Regions from separate parts of the Burkholderia sp. F1 genome, predicted to be linked through region 1. Evidence: riboswitches for the same ligand, from Rfam matches in the RefSeq annotation. Region 1 holds a riboswitch; the other holds the start of a gene.
The links. A riboswitch is a leader RNA that binds a small molecule or an ion and turns the genes downstream of it on or off. The one in region 1 is predicted to bind cobalamin.
Positions count from the first base shown of each region.

Region 2: it holds a riboswitch for cobalamin, as region 1 does, so the genes downstream of both, ACFIMZ_RS15095 (TonB-dependent receptor plug domain-containing protein) here and ACFIMZ_RS08930 (HoxN/HupN/NixA family nickel/cobalt transporter) in region 1, are expected to answer to the same signal.

Region 1 is NZ_CP172421.1:1,873,872-1,879,740, reverse strand. It holds gene cobN (cobaltochelatase subunit CobN) at 1-957, opposite strand, end outside; gene cobW (cobalamin biosynthesis protein CobW) at 964-2,043, opposite strand; gene ACFIMZ_RS08930 (HoxN/HupN/NixA family nickel/cobalt transporter) at 2,070-3,128, opposite strand; cobalamin riboswitch at 3,317-3,580, opposite strand; gene ACFIMZ_RS08925 (TonB-dependent receptor) at 3,768-5,869, shown strand, end outside.
Region 2 is NZ_CP172421.1:3,213,978-3,219,846, reverse strand. It holds gene ACFIMZ_RS15130 (LysR substrate-binding domain-containing protein) at 1-446, shown strand, start outside; gene lgt (prolipoprotein diacylglyceryl transferase) at 536-1,426, shown strand; gene ACFIMZ_RS15120 (SIMPL domain-containing protein) at 1,511-2,251, opposite strand; gene ACFIMZ_RS15115 (EVE domain-containing protein) at 2,436-2,897, opposite strand; RNA gene ssrS (6S RNA) at 2,967-3,148, opposite strand; gene ACFIMZ_RS15105 (cell division protein ZapA) at 3,237-3,551, opposite strand; gene ACFIMZ_RS15100 (ATPase) at 3,548-3,898, opposite strand; cobalamin riboswitch at 4,054-4,307, shown strand; gene ACFIMZ_RS15095 (TonB-dependent receptor plug domain-containing protein) at 4,374-5,869, shown strand, end outside.

The sequences.
Region 1 (5,869 bases):
CGCGACGTGCATCGCGATGTCGCGCGCATGCAGGCCCTGGTTGTCCGCGAGCCACGCGTCGCGGTTGCCGCCGGACAGGATCACCTGCAGCACCGGCGCATCGCCCGCGAGGATGTCAGGCTCCGGGCCATCGATCGCGCCGGCCGCGAACGCGGTCGTGTTCAGCACCAGCGCGACGTCGAGCGCGTCGCAAAGCCGCGCGATCACTTCGCGGCTCACCGCGTCCTTGAGCGACGTCACCGCGATCGGCAGCGGATTCAAGCCTTCGACGATCAGCGCGTCGGCGAGCGCGTCGAACACCGCGGTGTTCGCGGCCTGCCAGTGCGCCTTGTAGAACAGGATCGCGACGACCGGCGCGCCGGGCGTCCAGCGCGGCTGCCAGTCGTCGATGCTCGCCGGATCGCGCGCCGGGTGATACAGCGCGGCGGCCGGCAGCGGGCGCGGCGGCGCCGGCTCGTCGCCGAAGCCGAGCGTGTGAAACGCGATGCTGCGCAGCAGCGCCTCGGCATTGTGCGCGCCGCCCTCGCGCAGGTAGCGCCACCACAGGCGGCACAACCCGGGCGCGACCGTGCTCTTCGCGATCAGGTTCGGATCTTCCTGCAGGTCGCCCGAGAACATCGCGAGCCGCTGCCCGCGGCGCGACGCGAGCGACATCGCCTGTTCGATCCCGTACGGCCAGTACGCCTCGCCGCCGAGATGGTCGATCACGACCGTCTTCGCATGCTGCAGCACGTCGTCGACGTAGAAATCGACCGACGCCGGCTGGCGCAGGAACGTCACGTTCGCGAGCCGCACGCTCGGAAAGCCCGCCGGCAGGCGCGGCACGACGCTCGCGAGCAGCGACAGCGTCGTGTCCGCCGAGCTCAGGATCACGATCTCGGCGGGCTGCTGGTCGATCCGGACGACGCCCTGCGTATCGTCGACGAAGCCGCCCGGCGTGGTGCGCAGCAGATGCATCGCCGGTTACGCCTGTTGCAGCTCGGCCGCGAGCGCCGCGTCGAACGCGCGCTGCAGTGCGGCCGAGTCGAGATCCTCGCCGATCAGCACGAAGCGGCTCGCGCGCGCTTCGCCGTCCTGCCAGCGGCGGTCGAAGTAGCTGTCGAAGCGGCGGCCGACGCCCTGGATCACGAGCCGCATCGGCGCGTCCGGCAGCGCGGCGAAGCCCTTCGCGCGATAGATCGTGTGCGTCTCGACGACGCGCTTGAGCGCCGCGATCGTCGCCTCCCGCGAGCCGGCGTCGCCGCTGACGACGACCGAATCGAAATCGTCGTGATGGTGGTCGTGATCTTCATCGTCGGCCGAGCCGTGATGGTCGTGGCGCAGGTGAATGGTTTCCTCGGACGCCGATTCGAGCCCGAGCAGCAGTGCAAGATCCAGCTCGCCGCGCGTCGCGCGGACGATCTTCACCTGCGGCGGGATTTCCTCGCGGATCGCCGCCTCGACCTGCGCGAGCTGCGCGCCGTCGACGAGGTCGGCCTTGTTGACGATCACGAGATCCGCCGCCGACAGCTGGTCGGCGAACAGCTCGTGCAGCGGCGATTCGTGGTCGAGGTTCGGATCGGCGCGGCGCTGCGCGTCGACCGCCTGCGGGTTCTCCGCGAACTGGCCGCTGGCGGTAGCCGGCCCGTCGACGACGGTCACGACCGCGTCGACCGTGAAGCTGTTGCGGATCGTCGGCCAGTTGAACGCCTGCACGAGCGGCTTCGGCAGCGCGAGGCCGGACGTCTCGATCAGCACGTGATCGATGTCGGCGCGGCGTTCGACGAGCGCCTCCATCACCGGATAGAACTCCTCCTGCACGGTGCAGCACAGGCACCCGTTCGCGAGCTCGTAGAGCTGGCCGGACGCCTCGCCCTGCGCGTCGTCGCAGCCGATCCCGCAGCCCTTGAGGATTTCGCCGTCGATGCCGAGCTCGCCGAATTCGTTGACGATCACCGCGATGCGGCGGCCTTGTGCGTGTTGCAGCATGTGGCGCATCAGCGTCGTCTTGCCGCTGCCGAGAAAGCCCGTGACGATGGTGACGGGCAGCTTGCGCATGGTCATGAATGGTCCTGTATCGAAAAAGGGAGTCAGGCGGAGATCGTCACGTCGATCTCGTCGTAGCGCTTCAGGCGGTAGATCGCGGCCGACACGACCCAGCACGCGATGAACAGGCCGATCACGAAGTAGCCGAGCATGCCGAAGTGCGACGCCACCATCGACGCGAAGTCCCACACGGGGCCCTGCAGCGCCAGCTTGTCGGCGAGCAGCGCGAGCACCTCGATGCCGCCGATCAGCGCGGCGACCAGCACCGACACGAACGTGATCGTCATGTTGTAGTAGATCTTGCGGATCGGCCGCACGTACGCCCAGCGGTACGCGCCCATCATCAGGATGCCGTCGGTCGTGTCGACGAGCGTCATGCCCGCGGTGAACAGCGCCGGCAGCGCCATCACCGACCAGAACGACAGGCCGCCCTGCACCTGCGTCGCGGAGATGCCGAACAGCGCGATCTCGGTCGCGGTGTCGAAGCCGAAGCCGAACAGGAAGCCGACAGGATACAGGTGCCAGCTGCGCGACACGAGGCGGAACAGCGGCCGGAACAGGCGCGCGAGCACGCCGCGCTGGTTCAGCAGCATGTCGAGATCCGCGTCGACGATCGCTTCGCCGCGGCGCGCCGCGCGGAAGGTGCGGTACACGGAGATCAGGATCAGCAGGTTCGCGGTCGCGAGCAGCAGCAGGAAGAAGGCCGACACGCACGTGCTGACGACGCCGCCCCACGCCTTCATGCTCTCGAAGCGCGCAAGCGACGCCGCCGTCAGCGCGACCACGACGGACATCACGATCACGACCGTCGAATGGCCGAGCGAGAAGAACAGGCCGGCGCCGAGCGGGCTGCGGCCTTCCTGCATCAGCTTGCGGGTGACGTTGTCGATTGCCGCGATGTGGTCGGCGTCGACCGCGTGGCGCAAGCCGAACACGTACGCGAGCAGCGCGGTGCCGAGCAGCACCGGCTGGCCGTGGAACGCGATGAACGCCCAGATCCACGCGCCGACGTTGAAGGCGATCAGCAATGAATAGATGGCGATGATCTTGCCGCGCAGCCCGGACGGGCTGTCGTTGAACAGGCGGAAAAGCGAGTCGAGCATGGTGCTCCCTGGCGAACGGTCGACATGATGAATGCCAACACGGCCGACGCCGGATGCGCGGGCCCGCGCACGCCGCCGGATGCCGGGCCGGTCTGCGCGAAGCGCGCGACGGATCGGAACACGGGAGACGCTCGGGCGCCGGACGCACTGTGGCTGCGGCCGTGGACGATGCGCCGCATCCCCGCGGCGCTGAACCCCTCGTCTCGGCCGGTATCCGGGCTGACGAACACGCCGCTTCGCCTTCCCGGACGCATGACGCGTCCAGTGGCGGTCGTCCGCACGCGGGTGGCGTGCGGCGAAGCGGCGCTGCTTCGCGCGTGGCGTGAAGCGTTCGCTTACCGTTGCGGGGGCAGCACAGGTTGGCGCGGCTGCAATGCAGGCTCGCTCCCTGTTTCCCGTTTAACTGCGCGCGCCGGAAGGCGCGCGCGAGCACCGAAACGCGTGCGAGTGTAGGTGGAGCGGGCGGGGGCGTCAAGGCGGCGGGCGGCACGGCAAGCACGGGCCGGTCCGGCGACCGCTCGGCAGCGCACCGCGCGTTTCAGACGAGAATGATTGTCGTTTTCAACTTTGAAAGATAAACTTATCCCTCAGTCGAATCGATGCAGGCCATCCAGATCATTCAGTCATCCTGATATTTCCATGCCGAAACGTCCAATTCCGGGGCGATGCCACGATACGCTGGCCTTCGCGCTCTGCTCGCTGCTGTCGACCCTCCCCTGCGCGTCCGGGGCCACCGAATCCGAAGGCGACCTGCCTGCGCTGGAAGTGCGTGCGCGCCGCCATCCGCACGATCCGCGCCCCGAGCGCGTGAGCACCGCGACCCGCGCCGACAGCGATCCGCGTGACGTGCCGCAAACCATCGAGACCGTGTCGGCCGACGACACGCTGTCCTACGGCGGCCGCACGCTGGCCGACGCGCTTGCGGGCGTGCCCGGTGTGTCGAACACGTCGGACACGCGCTTCGACGCGTTCCGCATTCGCGGCTTCTCCAGCGCCGGCGACCTGCTGCTCGACGGAATGCGCGACGACGCACAGTACCTGCGCAGTCTCGGCAACATCGAGCGCGTCGAGGTGCTGAAGGGCCCGGCCGCGGCGCTCTACGGGCGCGGCAGCGGCGGCGGCGTGATCAACCGGATCAGCAAGCAGCCGCTGCCCGACGACTTCGGCAGCGTGTCGGCGACGGCCGGCAGCTTCGGCCGGCTCGGTGTATCGGCCGACCTCAACCGCGCACTGTCGCCGCGCTGGAGCATGCGCGTCAACGCGGGACGCGAGTACCAGCGCAGCTTCCGTGACGCAGTCGACGGCACGCGCCAGTACGTCGCGCCGTCGCTGAAATGGCAAGGCGAGCGCAGCAGCTGGCTGCTGCAGTTCGAATACGATTCCTACGCGCGCGTGCCCGATCGCGGGATACCCGCGCCGGTCGCCGCGGCCGATCGGGCCGGCAAGCCGACCGCGTACGCACTGCCGCGCGCGTCGCGCCACACGTTCTTCGGCGTCGCTGACCGCGACACGATCCGCGACGCGAACATGAACTGGCGCTCGACCTTCACCCGGCAACTGGGCGGCGACTGGCAACTGCGCCATCTGCTGAGCGTGCTCGATCTGCGCGGCACGTTCGACAACACGTACGTCACGCAGAGCTACCTGGCGAAACCGCGCGACTACGGGCGCGTGCAGCGTGCCCGCTATCAGCAGGACATGCGCCATCTGAACGTGCAGACCGATCTCGAACTGAGCGGCAGCGCGACGACGGGGCCGGTCGCCCATCACCTGCTGTTCGGCGTCGAGTACGGCTGGCAGCGACGCGCGCCGCGGCTGTGGAGCGCGACCGCGGCGCCGGTGTCGATCACCGATCCCGACATCTTCGATCATGGTGGTTCCGCACCGGCGCCGTACATGACGAACCGCCACCTCGCGACCGACCATGCGCTGTACGCGCAGGACCGCATCGACGTCGGCCGCGCGTGGAAGCTGCTGGCCGGCCTGCGCGTGGACCGCTTCGCCGCCGCATCGACGAACCGGCTGAACGGGTTGCACGCGCGGCGCGCGTCGACTGCGTGGAGCCCGCGGGTCGGCATCGTGTGGTCGCCGGTAGATGCGCATAGCGTCTACGCCTCTTACAGCAAGAACTTCGCGCCGGTCGGCGGCGACCTGATCGGCATCACGCCGGGCGCGCGCGGCAACGCGAACGATCTCGGCCCGCAATATAGCCGGCAGCATGAAGTCGGCGTCAAGAGCGACTGGCTCAACGGCAGGCTGAGCACCACGCTCGCACTGTTCCAGATCGACCTGTACAACCGCAAGGTCGCCGACCCCGTGCGGCCCGGATTTTTCGAGCTCGCGGGACTCGAACGCAATCGCGGCGTCGAATTCGGCGTTGCCGGCAGACTGGCCGGCGACTGGTTCGTGCGCGGCGGGATCGGCTGGCAGAACGCGCGGATCGTCGAAGCCGAAGCGCAAACGGCCGGCAAACGATCGGCCGGTGTGTCGTCGTCGAACGGCAGCCTGTTCGTCGGTTATGCGCCGCTGACCGGCTTTTTCGCGGAAACCGGCGTGATTTATGAAGGCGCGCGCTACGCCGATCGCGACAACCTGCTCACGCTGCCCGCCTATGCGCGCTGGGACGGCAAGCTCGGCTACCGCACGCGCGACGTCGAACTGACGCTCGCGGTCGTCAACCTGTTCGATCGCGACTATGTCGCGAATGCGACGAGTGTCGCGCAGGTCATGCCGGGTGCGCC
Region 2 (5,869 bases), 1.3 Mb from region 1:
CGGCCGAGCTGTCGTACCTGCCGGTCGTGCGCGAGCTGCTCGTGCTGGCGATGCCGGCCGCCGAAGCACTGGCCGACGCGCCCGAGGATGAGCCGGTGCGGCTCGCCGACGTCGCCGCGCTGCCGCTCGTGATCTTTCCGCGCCGTTTGGCGCCCGGCTTTTATGACATCATTACGGGCTGCTACGGCGCGGCGGGGGCAACCCCGCGCATCGGCCAGGAAGCGATCCAGATGCAGACGATCGTGAGCCTCGTGTCGGCCGGCATGGGCGTCGCACTGGTGCCGCAATCGCTGCGTAACCTGCGGCGCACCGGCGTGGTCTACCGGCCGCTCGCGAACGGCGCGCCCGTCGTCGAGACGGGCCTCGTGTGGCGCACCGGCGACGTCAGCCCCGTGCTGGCCGGCTTCATCGACATCGTGCGCGCGCGGGCGTTCGTCCGCGCATGACGCGAACGATGGCGCGCCGGCGCCGTCCAATGCGCGACGCGACGCAGATGCGCGCGCCGCGCCGAATTCGAAAACTTCACCGCTAACCCATGATCATTCACCCGAATTTCGACCCCGTTGCGATCCATCTCGGGCCGCTGGCCGTGCGCTGGTACGGGCTCATGTATCTCGTCGCGTTCATCGCGGCGATCGTCGTCGGCCGGCTGCGCCTGAAGCCGCCGCATGTGGCCGCGCAGGGCTGGACCGTGAAGGACATCGACGACATGATGTTCTACGGCGTGCTGGGCACGGTGCTCGGCGGCCGGCTCGGCTACGTGCTGTTCTACAAGGCGGGCTACTACCTCGCACATCCGCTCGACGTCTTCAAGGTATGGGAAGGCGGAATGTCGTTTCACGGCGGCTTTCTCGGCGTGACGCTCGCGATGATGCTGTTCGCATGGCAGCGCAAGCGCCACTGGCTGCAGGTCACCGACTTCGTCGCGCCGATGGTGCCGACGGGGCTGGCGGCGGGCCGGCTCGGCAACTTCATCAACGGCGAGCTGTGGGGCCGCGTGACCGATCCGAATTCGCCGTGGGCGATGCTGTTCCCGGGCGCGATGCGCGACGATGCGGCCTGGCTGCCCGCGCATCCGGAGCTCGTCGCGAAGTGGCATCTGGCCGACGTGTTCATGCAGTACCAGATGCTGCCGCGCCATCCTTCGCAGCTCTATGAAATCGCGCTCGAAGGCGTCGTGCTGTTCTTCGCGCTGTTCTTCTTCTCGCGCAAGTCGCGGCCGATGGGCGCGATATCCGCGCTGTTCCTGATCGGCTACGGTCTCGCGCGCTTCACGGTCGAGTTCGCGCGCGAACCGGACGACTTCCTCGGGCTGCTTGCGCTCGGCCTGTCGATGGGGCAATGGCTGTCGCTGCCGATGATCCTCGCGGGCGTCGCGCTGATGGTCTGGGCATACCGCCGCCGTGCGGCGGCCGCGGCCGCGTGATGCGATCGCGCGACTGACGCACCAACGAAAAACGCCGGCCACTGGGCCGGCGTTTTCGCATCCGATGTGCTCGAGCGTCTTGCGTTACTTCATCTGCACCGAGCCGTTGACCGTGACCGACACGGTCGCCTTGCCGCCTTCGACCGCGATCGGCGCGCTCATCTTCGCGCTGTCCATCGGTGCTGCCGCCATCGCCATCATGCGCGGATACGGCTGCACGTTGCGGCCGCTGCCGACGTTGACGTCGCGAATCGAATAGTTGTTGTAGCCGAACGCCTTCGCGGCTTCGTCCGCGCGCACGCGGAACGACTTGATCGCTTCGGTCGTGAGCTTCTGCTCGGCCGCGCGCTGCGCTTCCGGCGACAGCGAGAACTCGACGTTCGCGACCTGCATCAGGTTCGACAACTGGCCCGCGAGCTTCGACGCTGCGGCGAAATCGCGCGATTCGAGCACGACCTCGGTGCGGCCGCGCCATGCGGAGATCCTGCCGTCGCGGTCAGTGCTCGGATAGACTGAGAACGCGCCCGTGTGCGCAGTGACGCCCGGCACGCCCTTCGCCTGCGCGAGCGCGGCGTCGGCGCGCTGGTTCAGCGCGGACGTCAGGCTGCCCGGGTCCTTTGCCTGCTGCTCGTAGAACAGCGTGATGTGGATGATGTCCTGCGGCACCTCGGCGCTGGCCTGCGACGACAGCGACAGCACGCCCGACGGCTCCGGAAAGTGCGGGTTGACGGCCTGCGCGCGCGCCGCGGGCGACGCGAGCGTCAGCGCGACGGGAACGGCGGCGGCGAGAACGAGCGACAGCGCGAGTGCGGATTTCTTGGTCATTGTTGGACTCCTTGTGCGAGGGCGCGCACGCGGATCGCGCGTGCGCGACGCGGGCGGGCCGCGCGACGAAAAAACGACAGCCGGCCCGATTGGCCGGCAGCGGTTGCTTAGGCTGCGCGACCGCGCCGCGAGTTCCGGACGGGCGGTCGTGCGTTGACCAAATTTGACGTTCGCCCGTTCGCGCTCACTTCATCAGCCGTTCGGTGATGAAGCGCCATTCGGCACGCGTGACGGGCGTGATCGACAGCCGGTTGCCTTTGGCGAGCACGCGCATGTCGGCGAGCTCGTCGTATTCGCGCAGCGCGGCGAGCGGCACGAGCGCCGCCTTCTTCACGAAGCGCACGTCAACGAGCAGCCAGCGCGGCGTTTCCTGCGTCGACTTCGGATCGTAATAGGGGCTCTTCGGATCGAACTGCGTGGGATCGGGGTAGGGCGTCGACGACACTTCGGCGAGGCCCGCGATGCCGGGCTCGGGGCAGCTCGAGTGATAGAACAGCACGCCGTCGCCGATCTGCATCGTGTCGCGCATGAAATTGCGCGCCTGATAGTTGCGCACGCCGGTCCACGGCAGCGTGCGCTGCGGCGCGTGAGCGAGATCGTCGATGCTCGCTTCGTCCGGTTCGGACTTCATCAGCCAGTATTGCATGGATCGTGATCGATGCAGAAACAGACCCTGGAAAAGGAAACGGCATCGGGATCACCCGATGCCGTTGGATAGGCCCCCGCCTTGGCCGCTAGGCCGGCATCCTGAACCTGGGGTTCAGAATTGGTCGCAGTTAGCAGCACTTCGGGTACATCAGACAGAGTGACGCGCGCGCCCGTGCTACAAATTTCCGCAACCGTGCACATGGCATTGGTTCAAGGAATATATGACCTTGGCGAACCAGGCAGGGAAGCTGACAAAACTGTGAAACTGTGAATCTCTGCGTCCAATTTGACCACCGTTGCCCGTGGAGATCAAGGGAAATCGACGCATCGATTCGGGTTACTGCGTCTCGTGCTGTGCGAGCACCGCACCGAGCTGTTCATTCATCTGGCGCATTGTACGCCGGATTTCTTCCGCGGGAAATGCTTCACCGTGACGCACGCTCTGCTGCAGCCGCAGCAGTTCCGACGCGAGCGACAGCGCCGCCATCACGGCGATGCGGTCGGTGCCGCGCACCGAGCTGTTCGAGCGGATCTTCGTCATTTCCGCGTCGACGCGCGCGACGGCTTCCAGCAGCGCGGCTTCGGTCTCGGCCGAACAGGCGAGCCGGTAGGCCTGGCCGAGAATCGAGACTTCGATCTGCTTGGTGCTCATGCATGTTCTCCGTGGCTGGCTGCGTCGTCGCTATCGGTGCGCGACTGCGCATCCAGCAGGTCGAGCTGGTTGTCGGCTTCCGCCGCGCTCTTCGTGCGCGGCAGCTTCTCGAGAATCGCGTTCAGCTTGACCTGCGCGTCGTCGATCTTCGCCGACAGCGTGTCGCGTTCCTCCGCGAGCGCGTTGCGTTCCTCGCGCAGCTGCGTGAGCTCGCTACGCACCGTGTCCGCTTCCGCGCGCAGTTGCGCGACCTGCTCCTCGAGCGCGAGCCGTTCCGAGTGATAGCGCTGGTTCAGCGCAATCAGTCGGCCAATATTTTGAGATAAGGTTTCGAGTTCGTTGAGCATCTGCTGCGTCCTCTAAAGACCCAGCATTTTAGCGCGGAATAACGCACATTCCGACATATGTAACGTTTCCAGTCGTAACACCCCCGCTTCTTGCCGCGAATATGTCGGTCGCGCATCGCGCGGACCGCTTTCTTGACGCTCTCGCTGCCCGCTCCTAAACTTGGCGCCGCCTCGGTGCTCGCGCGTGCGACGCGCGGTTAAACGGGAAGCAGGGCGCGGGCTCCGCCAGGAGCCGCCAACCTGCGCTGCCCCCGCAACGGTAAGCGGCCGCATCGGACGATGCAGGCCGGCTCGGGTGCGCTCGGCGTGTGCGGTTCGCACGCGGGCGCAGGCCACTGCGCATGTCTCGCGCGGGAAGGCGAGCCGGAACGCCGCCAGCCCGGATACCGGCCGAGGCGGGGAGCCCGTGCGCGGGCTTCGTGACGCGCGGCCTGCGGGGAAGCGGGGCGCGCTGCGGTTCACAGGACTTTCTTCGATGCTGACCCCAATCGCTCGCACGGCGCTCGGCGCGCTTTGCGGGCTGCCGCTCGCCGCCGCCGCGCAGACGGCTGCGGCCGACGGCGATGGCCCCGCCGCACCCGCGGCCACGTTCACCGGCCATGCCATCGACGCCGCGCAGCTCGCGCCGGTCGTCGTCACCGCGCAGCGCGCGCCGCAGGCGCTCGCCGACGCGATCCCGCAAACCACCGTGTTCGACGCGCAGGACATTGCCGCGCATCCCGGCGCCGACCTGCCGACGCTGCTCGCGCTCGCGCCGGGCGCGCAGATCGTGCGCAACGGCGGGCCGGGCGCGACGGCGACGCTGTTCCTGCGCGGCGCGCAATCGACGCAGTCGCTCGTGCTGATCGACGGCGTGCGGGTCGATTCCGCGAGTCTCGGCGCCGCGCAACTGAGCCAGCTGCCGCTCGACCAGATCGAGCGCGTCGAGGTCGTGAACGGCAACGTGTCGTCACTGTACGGCTCCGGCGCGATCGGCGGCGTCGTGCAGGTGTTCACGAAGCACGGCGGCAATCATCCGCCGCGTTTCAGTTTCGCGGTCGGCCTCGGCAGCTACGGTACGCAGACGCAGCAGGCGGGCGTGTCGGGCCGGCTCGACGGCGACGGCAGGACGACCTTCAGCGTGTCGGTCGCGCGCGAGAAGGACAATGGGTTCTCCGCGCTCGATCCGGCGAAGCGGCCGAAGGCGAACCCGAACGCGAACGGCTACCTGAACGAGAGCGTCACCGCGTCGCTGCGGCACCGCTTCGACGCGCGGTGGGACGCGGGCGTCAGCTATTTCCAGTCGAACGGCAACAACAGCTACGACAACGCGTTCGGCGCGCCGACCGACCTGAACAACCTGTATTCGCGCGTGCAGCAGGCGCGCGCATTCGCGAACGGCAAGCTGTTCGCCTGGTGGACGACGCACGTGAGCGCCGCGATCGGCAACGACCGCAGCCAGTCGGAACTGAATGGCGCGTACACCGACCACTTCAATACCGACAACCGCCAGTACACGTGGCAGAACGATTTCCGGATCGTGCCGGACCACGTGATCCAGGCCGGCTACGAGCGGCTCGACCAGCAGTTCACGTCGAATGTCTATTCGGCGCCGCAGCGTCACGTGAATTCCGGCTGGCTCGGCTACACGGCGCGCGTCGGCCGTCAGCAGTTCCAGGCGAACGTGCGGCGCGACCAGTATTCGGATTTCGGGGGCGCGAACTCGTACTATCTCGGTTACGGTCTCGATCTCACCGATCGGTGGAAGGTCACCGCGAGCTATTCGAGCGCGTTTCGCGCGCCGAGCTTCAACGACCTCTATTTCCCGATGGCCGGCAATCCGTCGATCCAGCCGGAGCGCAGCCATTCGGTCGAGGCCGCGGTGCAGTATGCATCGGATGCGGTCGGCGTCGTGCGCGTCACCGCGTTCCAGACGCGCTACTCGAACCTGATCAACTATCGTCCCGCCGCGAACAGTGTCTTCTATGTCGC